Regions from separate parts of the Streptomyces sp. NPDC023157 genome, predicted to be linked through region 3. Evidence: riboswitches for the same ligand, from Rfam matches in the RefSeq annotation. Region 3 holds a riboswitch; each other region holds the start of a gene.
What was found. A riboswitch is a leader RNA that binds a small molecule or an ion and turns the genes downstream of it on or off. The one in region 3 is predicted to bind cyclic di-AMP.
Positions count from the first base shown of each region.

Region 1: it holds a riboswitch for cyclic di-AMP, as region 3 does, so the genes downstream of both, ACZ3ZE_RS09450 (M23 family metallopeptidase) here and ACZ3ZE_RS26170 (M23 family metallopeptidase) in region 3, are expected to answer to the same signal.
Region 2: it holds a riboswitch for cyclic di-AMP, as region 3 does, so the genes downstream of both, ACZ3ZE_RS33575 (transglycosylase family protein) here and ACZ3ZE_RS26170 (M23 family metallopeptidase) in region 3, are expected to answer to the same signal.
Region 4: it holds a riboswitch for cyclic di-AMP, as region 3 does, so the genes downstream of both, ACZ3ZE_RS21905 (M23 family metallopeptidase) here and ACZ3ZE_RS26170 (M23 family metallopeptidase) in region 3, are expected to answer to the same signal.

Region 1 covers NZ_JBVHIL010000002.1:859,439-862,637, forward strand. The annotation lists gene ACZ3ZE_RS09445 (SGNH/GDSL hydrolase family protein) at 1-760, opposite strand, end outside; gene ACZ3ZE_RS09450 (M23 family metallopeptidase) at 949-1,923, opposite strand; cyclic di-AMP (ydaO/yuaA leader) riboswitch at 1,926-2,081, opposite strand; gene ACZ3ZE_RS09455 (tyrosine-protein phosphatase) at 2,455-3,199, shown strand, end outside.
Region 2 covers NZ_JBVHIL010000011.1:149,900-153,098, forward strand. The annotation lists gene ACZ3ZE_RS33570 (transglycosylase family protein) at 1-815, shown strand, start outside; cyclic di-AMP (ydaO/yuaA leader) riboswitch at 1,073-1,247, shown strand; gene ACZ3ZE_RS33575 (transglycosylase family protein) at 1,251-1,997, shown strand; gene eno (phosphopyruvate hydratase) at 2,264-3,199, shown strand, end outside.
Region 3 covers NZ_JBVHIL010000007.1:365,180-368,378, reverse strand. The annotation lists gene ACZ3ZE_RS26180 (M16 family metallopeptidase) at 1-128, shown strand, start outside; gene ACZ3ZE_RS26175 (M16 family metallopeptidase) at 155-1,522, shown strand; cyclic di-AMP (ydaO/yuaA leader) riboswitch at 1,725-1,891, shown strand; gene ACZ3ZE_RS26170 (M23 family metallopeptidase) at 1,904-2,674, shown strand; gene ACZ3ZE_RS26165 (GntR family transcriptional regulator) at 2,846-3,199, shown strand, end outside.
Region 4 covers NZ_JBVHIL010000005.1:685,003-688,201, reverse strand. The annotation lists gene ACZ3ZE_RS21910 (aldo/keto reductase) at 1-457, opposite strand, end outside; gene ACZ3ZE_RS21905 (M23 family metallopeptidase) at 522-1,601, opposite strand; cyclic di-AMP (ydaO/yuaA leader) riboswitch at 1,614-1,759, opposite strand; gene ACZ3ZE_RS21900 (PP2C family protein-serine/threonine phosphatase) at 1,961-3,199, opposite strand, start outside.

The DNA.
Region 1 (3,199 bases), on a different contig from region 3:
CGTGGTCCCCGGAGCTCTCGCCGCGCAGCCGGCGCCCGATCCACGGGACCAGGTACTCCTTCGCCCAGTGGATGTCGTCCTTGCGGACCTCCAGGGTGCCGCGCGGGGGCTGCGGCGGCCAGGCCTGGTCCGGGTCGGCCGGCACCGGAAGGCCGAGGACCTGGGCGGCGCGCAGCGCGACCCGGGTGTGCCCCTCGGCCGACAGGTGGAGCCGGTCGTCGTCCCAGGCGCGCCGGTCCTGGACCGACTTCAGCGACCACAGGTCGAGCACCGGGCAGTCGTAGCGGTCGGCGATGGCCCGGACGTGGGCGGTGTAGGTGGCGATCTTCCCGCGCAGGTGCTTCAGGACGGGCACGTCGCGCGTGTCGAAGCCGGTCGTCACCATGACGGTGCCCACGGCGGAGGTCAGGTCGGCGACCGCGCGCTCGAAGCGCTCGGCCACGTCGTCGGGGTCGGTCCCGGGGCGGATGATGTCGTTGCCGCCGGCGCAGAAGGTCACCAGGTCGGGGGCGAGTTCCTTCGCCCGGGGGACCTGTTCCGCGACGATCTGGTCGAGAAGGCGCCCCCGCACCGCCAGGTTGGCGTAGCGGAAGGCGTCGTTCTCCGGCAGCTGGTCGGCGAGCAGGACCGCGAACCGGTCCGCCCATCCGACGTACGTCCCGTCGGGGCCGGGGTCGCCGACGCCCTCCGTGAAGCTGTCACCGATCGCCGCGTACGACCCGAATGCGTTCTTGTCTCTTGTTCTCGAATCGTCTGCCACGGGAGCACATCTTTCCCTTATGGATGTGACCTACGCGACCGTAAGGAGGGGTTGACGACAGGTGACATATGCCACCGATAAAGATTCCACCAAGCCGGAATACGCCGGAGGCCCGGCACAGGGGTGCCGGGCCTCCGGGGTGAACCGGTGAGTTCTATGGGACAGATGCCCCAGATGTCTCAGACGCGTCAGATGCTGACGCCGTGCTGGCGCAGGACGGCCAGCGGGTCGATGTCGGAGCCGTACTCCGGCCCGGTGCGCATCTCGAAGTGCAGGTGCGGTCCGGTGACGTTGCCGGTCGCGCCGGACAGGCCGATCTGCTGGCCGCCGCTGACCGTCTGGCCGGCGGAGACGGAGAGCGAGGAGAGGTGCCCGTACTGCGAGAAGGTGCCGTCGGCGTGCTGGATGACGACCTGGTTGCCGTACGCGCCGCCCCAGCCGGCCGAGTAGACGGTGCCGGGTCCGACCGCGCGGACGGTGGTGCCGGTGGAGGCGATGAAGTCGACACCGGTGTGGTAGCCGGAGGACCACATCGAGCCGGAGGCCCGGTACGGGGTGGAGACGGCGCCGCCGGCGATGGGGGTGACCCAGCCGGAGGAGGAGGTCTGGCCGGCCGAGGAGGACGACGAAGAGGAGGACGAGGCCGACGAGGCGGACGAGGAGGAAGCCGTCGAGGTGGCGGCGGCCGAGGAGCGCTCGCTGCCGCGGGAGGCGCGCGTGTCGTCGCCGGTGCTCTGCGCGCCGCGCTCGGGGGCGGTCGCCTTCGGCGCGTGGGCCTTGGCGGTGCTCTTGGCGCCGAGGGTGAGCTTCATGCCGGGGAGGATCAGCGAGGGGTCCTCGCCGACGACCTGGCGGTTGTCGCGGTAGAGCTTCTGCCAGCCGCCGGCCAGGTGGTGCTCGCCGGCGATCTTGGACAGGTAGTCGCCGCGGACGACGGTGTACGCCCTCGGGGCGGCGGCGGGCGCGGCGGCCGGGGCCTGGGCGGGGGCCGCGGCGGCGACGGCCTGCGGGGCCTTCGCGGTCGGGGCGGCCTGCTCGGCGGCGTGCGCGCCGGTCGCGCCGATGAGCGGCAGGACGACGACGGCGCCACCGGTACCGGCGGCGACGAACCCGCGGGTGATCGGGTTGACCTTGGGACGGCGGTGCTTACCCTTCGCGGGCATGGCGATTTCCTCTCCGTCGCCTGCGAGGTGAGCTGTCGGGTTCGGACTGGAGATGTCCGGTCGCGTTGCGCGCGACTTCACCCCGAGCCGTCCTTCTTCGAGGGATCGGCGTACTACCTGGGTCCCCCGCTCCTGCCTTGTACGGGTGGTGTGCGGATTCCGGGCGGCGGCAGGATTAGGCGGTCCGTCCGGATTGAGCGCGACGCTAGACGAGGCGGGTGGGCGTGAACAAGCCACCGATTTCCCGACAGTGACTCAGGTGCGATTTCCGGCCGGAATTGCGGTCACCCTCCGTGGATGACGGTCCCTCGATTTCCCTTTCCGGAAGGGAATTTGGAAAAGACGATCAGGCACGGTCCGTCACGTCTATGACGCTGCTCACGCACCGAATCCCATCTCCCCCGGTATCAGGGCGCGTTACCCCTAAGGGTTCAATTCGGACAGAATGCTCATTCCAGCCCGAGGGGGTGCGGTCGGGGCCTCTCACCTGGATGATTGCCTCAGGAACCGATCTCGAGACCAGGAGCATCCGTGACGCAGACGACGACCGAGCCCGAGCTGACCGGCGTACGCAACTTCCGCGACCTCGGCGGACTGCCGACGGTGGACGGACGGAGCGTGCGCGCCGGACGCCTCTTCCGCAGCGGTCACCTGGCGCACGCCACGCCGGAGGACGCGACGTTTCTCGCCACCCTCGCCCTGCACACCGTCTTCGACTTCCGCAACGAGGCCGACCGGCGCATGGAGGGGGCGGACGTGGAGCTGCCCGGCGTGCGGAACGTGAACATACCGCTCAACGACCCGGCCGACGGCAAGGAGTTCTGGAAGCTGGTGCGTTCGGGCGACCTGACGCAGCTGCGCGGGATCCTGGGCGACGGCAAGGCCGCGGCCCGGATGTCCGACTCGTACCGGAAGATGATCGTGGAGCGGACGGCCGAGCACAGCCGCGTCCTGCACGCGATGGCCGAGGAGAGCGTCCCGGCCCTGATGCACTGTGCCGCCGGCAAGGACCGCGCCGGTCTGTCCATCGCGATCACGCTGCTCGCCCTCGGCGTCGAGCGCGAGGCGATCGAGGCGGACTACGTGAAGTCGAACGAGCCGCACCGCCGCTACAAGGTGCAGCGCAGCTCCACCGCCGAGGACGCCATGTCGCCCGAGGTGATGGAGCTGCTGAGCCCGCTCTTCGACGCGCGGGTGGAGTATCTGCGGGCCGCGTTCGCGACCATCGAGGAGACCTGGGGCTCGGTCGAGGCCTACCTGGCGGAGGGGCTGCGGC
Region 2 (3,199 bases), on a different contig from region 3:
CCCAGGAGAGCTGGGAGCGGCACGGCGGCCTGGCGTACGCGCCGAGCGCCGACCTCGCCAGCCGCGCGCAGCAGATCACCATCGCCGACAGGGCACTCGCCGCGGGCGACACCCAGTGGGCCACCTGCGCGCCGATCGCCGGCCTGACGAACGACGGCAGGAAGCCCGCGGTCTCCCCGGGGTCCGCCGTCAAGCCCAAGGCGTCCACGGGCCCGGTCGCCGAGTCCAACCGGACCGACGGCCGCCCGGCCGGCCCCGGGGCGACCACCACGACCCCGGCCACCCCGGCCGCGCCCGTGACCCCGACGGCCCCGTCGGGCGGCGCCACGACCGCGCCCGCGACCCCGGCCGGCCCCGACGGCTCCGCGACACCGGGCACGCCGGTCACGCCCGGCACGCCGGACACCTCGGGCGCGCCCGGTATGCCCGGTACGCCCGGTACGACGGATCCGGCCTCCCCCGGTACGGGCAAGCACCGCGGTGACGCCGCGTCGGAGGATTCGGGCAACTCAGACACCACGCCCGAATCCGGGCGGCACGCGGCCCCGGGTGACGGGTCGACGGGTGACGTGACCGACGGTAAGGGCTCGGCGGAGAGCGCGGTCGCCGGGGAGAAGGCGGACAACTCGGGCAAGGCTGACGAATACACCGTCAAGCCGGGTGACAGTCTGTCGGACATTGCACAGCAGAACGCGCTGCCCGGCGGCTGGGCCGCCCTCTATGACGCCAACAAGAAGACGGTCGGCACCGACCCGGACCTCATCATCCCTGGTCAGAGCCTTGAGTTGAAGGCCGAACCCGTCGCGGCGCCGTAGTGGTTCGTAGCTGAATGTCCGTTATGAGTAAGTGAGACATGGGTCTCTCTTGCCGAACTGGCGTGTCACGTCCGCAAAGTTTGCTCGTGTCGCCCCTCACCTGCGCAAACGCCCCTCTCGGGGGAGCAAGTAGGGGCGATATTTCCGGGTTGATGGTCTTTGAACTTCCCCCGGGTCTATGTCTACGGTCATGACCGCTCGCCACCGCGGGCCCCGTCGCCGGTACGCCGAATCCTGCCGCCGGCCGACGGGAAGTCGTCGCGCAAGCGCCGAAGGCAGGAGCGGGGGACCCAAGGTAAGTGCCGGCCCCGGCCGTTGAGACAGACGGCCGACGATCGGCTTGGGGTGAAGCCGCGTGCAAGGACACGCGGCCGGACAACTCATCAGGTCCGAACCCGACAGCTCACCTCGTAGGCGTCGGTGAGGAGAATTCCCATGCTGTTTTCCGGTAACAAGGGCAAACACCGCCGTCCCTCCAAGGCCACCCGCGTCGCCACGCTCGTCGGCGTCACCGGTGTCGCCGTCGCCGCCCCGCTGATGGCCGCGGGCACCGCCTCGGCCGCCACCACCTCCGAGTGGGACGCCGTCGCCGCGTGCGAGTCCGGCGGCAACTGGTCCATCAACACCGGCAACGGCTACTACGGCGGCCTGCAGTTCTCGGCCTCCACCTGGGCCGCGTACGGCGGCACCGCCTACGCCGCGACCGCCAACCAGGCGTCGAAGTCGCAGCAGATCGCCATCGCCGAGAAGGTCCTGGCCGGCCAGGGCAAGGGCGCGTGGCCGAGCTGTGGCGTGGGCCTCTCCAACGCCGCTTACGACGGCGGCTCCGCCTCGTCGAGCTCCTCCAGCTCGTCGAGCTCCAGCTCCTCGTCCTCGTCGTCGTCCTCCTCCTCCTCCTCGTCGAAGCGCTCCACCGAGCAGCCGACGACCCGCAGCGAGCAGCGCCAGGCGCCGAAGACCACGTCGAAGAAGAACGTCTCCAAGAAGACGGTCACCACTCCGACCGGCAAGAAGGTGAAGAAGGGCGACGGCGAGTACAAGGTCGTCGCCGGCGACACCCTCAGCAAGATCGCCCAGGCGCACGGCGTCAAGGGCGGCTGGGCCAAGCTGTTCGAGCTGAACAAGGACGTCGTCGACAACGCCGACCTGATCTACCCGGGCCAGCAGCTCCACCTCAAGTGAGCCTGACGACCCACCCGCGGTGACCACCCCGGTCCGGAGCGCCCTTCCCCCGTGCGCTCCGGACCGGGGTTTCCCCGTTCAGGCCCCTACTGATCAGTAGTAATGGGTCTTTCGTCCTCAGATGCGTGCCCTTGGGTCCTTTTTCGTCCCAGGGGGCGGGCGTCCGGCTGGCCGGAGCCCCGGAGCCGGTTAGGCTCTTGTCGCAAGGCGAACGAGACCTTGCCGCATGCGTCACAACCAGCGTCACATCCCAGAAGGAGATGCTCGTGCCGTCCATCGACGTCGTCGTAGCCCGGGAAATCCTGGACTCCCGAGGCAACCCCACGGTCGAGGTCGAGGTCGGCCTCGACGACGGCAGCACCGGTCGTGCTGCCGTGCCGTCCGGTGCCTCCACCGGTGCGTTCGAGGCCCTTGAGCTCCGCGACGGTGACCCCAACCGTTACCAGGGCAAGGGTGTCGAGAAGGCCGTCCTCGCGGTCATCGAGCAGATCGGCCCGGAGCTCGTCGGCTACGACGCCACCGAGCAGCGTCTGATCGACCAGGCGATGTTCGACCTGGACGCCACCCCGGACAAGTCCTCGCTCGGCGCCAACGCCATCCTCGGCGTCTCCCTCGCCGTCGCGCACGCCGCCTCCGAGGCCTCGGACCTGCCGCTCTTCCGCTACCTCGGCGGCCCGAACGCGCACCTGCTGCCCGTTCCGATGATGAACATCCTGAACGGCGGCTCGCACGCCGACTCCAACGTGGACATCCAGGAGTTCATGATCGCGCCGATCGGCGCGGAGTCCTTCTCCGAGGCCCTGCGCTGGGGCACCGAGGTCTACCACACCCTCAAGAAGGTCCTGAAGGACAAGGGTCTGTCCACCGGCCTCGGCGACGAGGGCGGCTTCGCCCCGAACCTGGACTCCAACCGCGCCGCGCTCGACCTCATCCTCGAGGCCATCAAGCAGGCCGGCTACGTCCCGGGCAAGGACATCGCGCTCGCGCTCGACTGCGCCGCCTCCGAGTTCTACAAGGACGGCAAGTACGAGTTCGAGGGCAAGTCCCGCTCGGCCGCCGAGATGACCGAGTACTACGAGGAGCTCGTCTCCGCGTACCCGCTGGTCTCCATCGAGGACCCGCTGTTCGAGGACGACTGGGCCGGCTGGAAGGTCATCACCGACAAGCTGGGCGCCAAGGTGCAGCTGGTCGGCGACGACCTG
Region 3 (3,199 bases):
CCGAGGAGGTGCAGGAGGTCGCCAAGGCCACCCTGCGCCCGGACAACCGCGCCGTGCTGGTCTACGAACCGGTGGGCGCCGACGGCGACGACGCCGACAGCGACGAGGAAGAGGGAGCGGACCAGTGACCGACGCTGCCGCGTCTTTGACGAGCATGACCTTCCACCCGCAGCCCCAGCCGGGCGAGGCCACGCCCTGGGCCTTCCCCGCCCCGGAGCGCGGCGCCCTGGACAACGGGCTGACCGTGCTGCGCTGCCACCGCCCCGGCCAGCAGGTCGTGGCCGTCGAGATCTCCCTCGACGCCCCGCTGGACGCTGAGCCCGAGGGCCTGGACGGCGTGGCCACGATCATGGCCCGCGCCCTGTCCGAAGGCACCGACCAGCACACCGCCGAGGAGTTCGCCGCCGAGCTGGAGCGCTGCGGCGCCACCCTCGACGCGGCCGCCGACCACCCGGGCGTACGGGTCTCCCTGGAGGTCCCGGTCTCCCGGCTGCCCAAGGCGCTCGGCCTGCTCTCCGAGGCGCTGATCGCCCCCGCGTTCGACGCGTCCGAGGTCGAGCGGCTGGTGCGCAACCGGCTGGACGAGATCCCGCACGAGTCGGCCAACCCGGCCCGCCGAGCGGCCAAGCAGCTCTCCAAGGAGCTGTTCCCGGCCTCCGCGCGCGCCTCCCGGCCGCGTCAGGGCACCGAGGAGACCGTCGCCGCGATCGACGCCGCCGCCGTCCGCGCCTTCTACGACGCGTACGTGCGCCCCTCCACGGCCACCGCCGTGGTCGTCGGCGACCTCACTGACGTCGACCTCGACAAGGTGCTAGCCGAGACGCTGGGCGCCTGGACGGGCACCGCGGCCGACCGGCGGCGCATGCCGTCCGTCTCGGCCGACGACACCGGCCGGGTCGTCATCGTGGACCGCCCCGGCGCCGTCCAGACGCAGCTGCTCATCGGCCGCGTCGGCGCCGACCGCCACGACCGTGTGTGGCCGGCCCAGGTGCTCGGCACGTACTGCCTCGGCGGCACCCTCACGTCCCGTCTGGACCGCGTCCTGCGCGAGGAGAAGGGCTACACGTACGGCGTGCGCGCCTTCGGCCAGGTGCTGCGCTCCGACGGCGAGGGCAACGGGGCGTCGCTGCTCGCCATCAGCGGCTCGATCGACACCCCCAACACGGGCCCGGCACTTGACGACCTGTGGAAGGTGCTGCGCACCCTCGCCGCCGACGGTCTGACGGACGCCGAGCGCGATGTGGCCGTGCAGAACCTGGTGGGCGTCGCGCCGCTCAAGTACGAGACGGCCGCCTCCGTCGCGGGCACGCTCGCCGACCAGGTCGAGCAGCACCTCCCGGACGACTACCAGGCGCAGTTGTACGCGCGCCTCGCCGAGACCGGCACGGTGGAGGCGACCGCGGCCGTGGTCAACGCCTTCCCGGTGGACCGGCTCGTCACCGTGCTCGTCGGTGACGCGGCGCAGATCGAGGAGCCGGTGCGTGCCCTCGGCATCGGTGAAGTGACGGTCGTGACCGGCTGACTGAGCCGCTGTCACACCGGTTCGGGGACCCCGACGACCTGGTTCGTCGGGGTCCTCCCTTTTGTCCGTATTGCTGAGAAGTGTGATCTTCTGCCCTGTGGCATGTCTTACAAAAGAGCGTGTCTGTTTGGCGATTGACAGAAGATCGGCCTAGCTTCGACCCGACTGTTCGTCCGCAGTACGACGCCGCATCCGCGGCAACGGGCAGTCATCGCCGAGTCCCCGTAAGGCGCGAGCCTGGGGAGCCGGGGACCCATCGCAGTCCCTGGGGTGAATCGGACGCCTTCGCTCAGCGAGCGGAGGGGCCCGTAGGAGACCTTCCTGCTCCGAACCCGTCAGCTAACCCGGTAGGCGAGAGGGAAGGAAAGGATCAGCCACTACATGGCGTTCACCCGTGCCACCGGGAAGCATCGTGGTCCGAGCCGTCTGGCGCGCCGCGGAGTGGGCATCGCCGGTGTGGCGACCCTTGCGACGACCGGCGTCATCGGAACCCTGGCCTCCCCGGCGTTCGCCGCCGACACGGAGCCCGTCTCCCCGGAAGACACCGGCCTCACCCAGGTGATCACCGCCGACTCCCTCGCCGACCGGGTCGACGCCCAGGCCGCCGCGCAGGAGAAGGAGGCGGTCGAGACCGCCGCCCGCGTCAAGGCCGCCGCCGAGGCGAAGCGCAAGGCCGAGGCCCGCGCCAAGGAGCTGCGCGCCGCCAAGGAGCGCGCCGCCCGCGAGGCCGAGCGCAAGCGCCTGAGCTCCTTCCAGCTCCCCGTCGCCGGCTCGTACGTGAGCACCGGCTACAAGACCGGCGGCTCGCTCTGGTCCTCCGGCCACCACTCCGGCATCGACTTCCACGCCGCCTACGGCTCCCAGGTCGTCTCCGTGGGCTCGGGCACCGTCGTCGAGGCCGGCTGGGGCGGCGCGTACGGCAACAACATCGTCATCCGGATGAACGACGGCACGTACACCCAGTACGGCCACCTCTCCTCGATCGGCGTCTCCGTCGGCCAGACGGTCACCCCCGGCGAGCAGATCGGCATCTCCGGCTCCTCCGGCAACTCGACCGGCCCGCACCTCCACTTCGAGGCCCGCACCAGCGCCGAGTACGGATCGGACATCAACCCGATCACCTACCTCCGCGCCCGCGGGGTCCAGGTCTGAGGTGTGAATTCTGTGAAGAAGCCCCGGCTCGAACGAGCCGGGGCTTCTTTTTCGTGCCCCAATTACCGGGTGGCATCGGAAATTCCGGCGTCCTGCAATAGAGTTCGCGAGAGTTCGCAGGGCGGGCGCCACTCGACGGGGTTTCGCGCGGATCACCTACGGAGGTCGGACATGCGTGTTCCCGCGCACTCGGTATGCACGGCGATCCGGGACGACATCGTCTCCGGCGTCTTCGCGTGGGGCGCCCGGCTGACGGAGGAGCAGCTCGCGCGCCGCTACGGGGTCTCCCGCGTCCCGGTCCGCGAGGCGCTGCGCACCCTGGAGTCCGAGGGCTTCGTGGTCACCCGCCGGCACGCCGGCGCCCATGTCGCCGAGCCCACCGAGCAGGAGGCGGCCGACCTGCTCGACGTCCGGACCCTGCTGGAGCCGCTGGGGGCCGCCCGCGCCGCCCAGCGCCGCACCGAGGCGCACCTCAAGGTGCTGCGCGGGCTGGTCAGGCTGGGGCAGGAGCGGGCCAGGCGCGGC
Region 4 (3,199 bases), on a different contig from region 3:
CGACGGCCCGGACCTTGCCGTCCTTCACCAGCTGGTCGAGCGCGGTGACGATCTCCTCGACGGGCACGGACTCGTCGTCGAAGTGCGTGTAGTAGAGGTCGACGTAGTCGGTGCCGAGGCGGCGCAGCGACTCCTCGGCGGCGCCCTTGATGGTGGTCGCGCTCAGCCCCTTGTAGCGGGGGTGGGCGCCGGCCTTGGTCGCCACGAGGACGTCGGCGCGCTTGCCGCGGGAGGCGAGCCAGCGGCCGATGACGGTCTCGGACTCGCCGCCCTCGTGGCCCTCGGCCCACGCGGAGTAGACGTCGGCGGTGTCGACGAAGTTGCCGCCCGCGGCGGTGTACGCGTCGAGGACGGCGAAGGACTGCGCCTCGTCGGCGCTCCAGCCGAAGACGTTGCCGCCGAGGGCGAGCGGGAAGACGTGCAGGTCGGAGGAGCCCAGCTTGCGGAGAGAAGTCATGGAGTGATCAACCCTCCGCGCGACCGGGCCTATTCCGCTTCCGCGGGGGACGTCCGTCCGGACGTCAGAGGCTGAGGCCCTTCGAGCGCAGCCAGCCCGCCGGGTCGATGCCGCCGCCGGACGGGGTGTGGACCTCCAGGTGGAGGTGGGGCCCGGTGACGTTGCCGGTGGCGCCGACCCGGCCGATGGTGTCGGCGGTGCCGACGGACTGGCCCGCGCCGACCGTCATCGAGGACAGGTGGCAGTACCAGATCTCGGTGCCGTCCTCGAGCTCCAGGACGATGCGGTAGCCGTACGCGCCGGACCAGCCGGCCGACTTCACGGTGCCGCTGTGGACGGCCTTGACCGGGGTGCCGGTGGGCGCGGCGAAGTCCAGGCCGGTGTGGTAGCCGGAGGACCACATCGAGCCGGCCTCGCCGTAGGTGGAGGTCAGCGTGTACGAGGAGGTGGGCAGCGAGTAGCTGGCGGCCAGCTTGGCCAGGCGCTCGGCCTCGGCCTTCGCCGCGGCCTCCGCGTCGGCCTTCTTCTTCGCCTCGGCCGCCGCCTTCTCCGCCGCGTCGGCCTTGGCCGCGGCCTCCGTCGCCGCCTTCTCGGCGGCGGCCTTCTGCGCCGCCTCCTTCTCTGCGGTGTCGGCGGCGGCCTGCTGCTGCTCGGCCTGCTGGAGGATGCGGGCGCGCAGGGCCTCGCCGGCGTCGGCGGCCTGCTGCTTGGTCCCCGCGGGCGCGTCGGCGGAGGTGCTGTCCTCGGGCGCGAGGTAGGTGAGGGCGGTGAGCGGCTGCGCGTTGTTCGTGACCTGGGCGCTGTCGCCGGCGCTCTTGTCCTTGCCGCCGATCAGGTCGCCGATGCCGGGGAGTTCGGAGGCGTCGGGCAGGTCGAGGTCCGGCAGGGCTATGGCGACCGGGGGCTTGTCCTGCGCGGTGGCCAGGCCGCCCGCGCCGACGGCGGCGATGACGCCGACACCGAGGACGGTGGAGGAGCGGGCGAAGTTGGAGCGCTGCTTGACGACCCGGTGCCGGCCGCCGGAGCGGTTCTGGGCCCGCAGCGAGTCCTCGGTGGGGTTCCATTCCTCCCCGCCCGCGCCCGCGGCGCCATGGGCGCCGAAAGAGTCGAAGGGGGCTTCGGGAGCAGGGGTGTTGGACGCCACGGAGGCGCTCTCCTTTCCTTCCTTCTCGCCTACCGGGTTAGCTGACGGGTTCGGAGCAGGAAGGTCTCCTACGGGTGTGCCGCACGGGTGCGACGTGGCCCGATTCACCCCAAGTGGTGGTTCCCCGGTTCCCTTGCGGGATTCGGCGCGCGCGCACGGTGCCGTCTCTTGCGACGGCTGTGACGACCGCGCTGCGTTATCGAACGTTAATAGACACGGCCTCCCGATTCCAAGCCGTCCCCCTTGATCATTAGCTGAATTGAGAGGGAATGGCCCGAGTTGACCCCCGGTCAGACAGGATCCGCGTCACACCGGGAATCTGACGTTGCATCAATTGTTATCGGAGCGACACCCCTCGACTACGTCCCGTCACCATCCTCCCGAAGCGCCTCCGGAGGCACCCTGGGGGCCGCCGTCGGAGGCACCGCAGGAGACGCCGCAGGACCCACCTCCGCGCTCTGCCCCGGCGGCACCACCGGCATCGTCCGGCGCCGCTCCGGCTGCCCCGCCGCCGGGCGGCTCACCGCGAGCAGCGCCATGTCGTCGTTCGAGCCCCCGCCGGTGTGCCGCCGCACATCCGCCACCAGCGCGTCCAGCAGCTCCTCCGGGCCGGGGAAGAGCCGCCCCGCGAGCCGCTCCGCCGGATCGTAGAAGACGCCCCGCGCGTCCCGCGCCTCCGAGAGGCCGTCCGTGTAGAGCAGCAGCGTCGCGCCCGCCGGGTACGGCGTCTCGTCGGCCCGGTCGGGCCACACCGCCAGCTCCCCCATCCCCAGCGGCAGCGCGGCCTCTGTCGGCCGCAGCCGGTCGAGCCCGCCGTCCCCGTACAGCAGCAGCGGCTCCGGGTGCCCCCGGTTCACGACCCGCACGACACCGCCGCCGTCCCCGCGCGGGATCTCCGCGAGGACCGCCGTCGTGAACCCCTCGAAGGCGTCGAGCCCGTCCCGCCGCGTGCCCTCGCGGTCCAGCGCCCGCTCCAGCCGCTGCGCCACGCCCTCCAGCGTCGGCTCCAGCTCGGCGGCCTCCCGGAAGGCGCCGATGACCACGGCGACGGCCTCCACCGCGTCGAGCCCCTTGCCCCGCACGTCGCCGACGACCAGCCGTACCCCGTAGGGGGTGTCCTGGACGGCGAACAGATCGCCGCCGATGAACGCGTCGGCCTGCGCCGCCTCGTACCGGGCCGCGACCTGCAGCCCGCCGATCCGCGCGGCGGGCGTCGGGAGCACCGCCTTCTGCGCCGTCGCCGCGATCACCCGCGCCGACGCGAGCCGCTCGCCGCTGCGCCGCACCACCCGATTGATCAGCATGGCGAGCGCCGCGACGGTGAGGACGGTCAGCGTCTCGGTGAGCGAGGAGATATGGCTGACCGTGCCGTTGTAGAGGTGCAGGCCGATGCTGGCGAGGACGGCGGCGACGCCCGTGAGGAACGTCGTCAGCGTGGAGAAGAAGGGGGCGGCGATCAGCGGCGCCGCCGAGAACAGCGGCGCCGCGGTGTACTCCGGCGGTGTCGCCAGGTCGAAGCAGACACCGCCCACGATGATCAGCGGGGGAAGGGCACGGATGAAGCGGCGTGCGACGGGATACGGCCCCCGGCCCCCGCC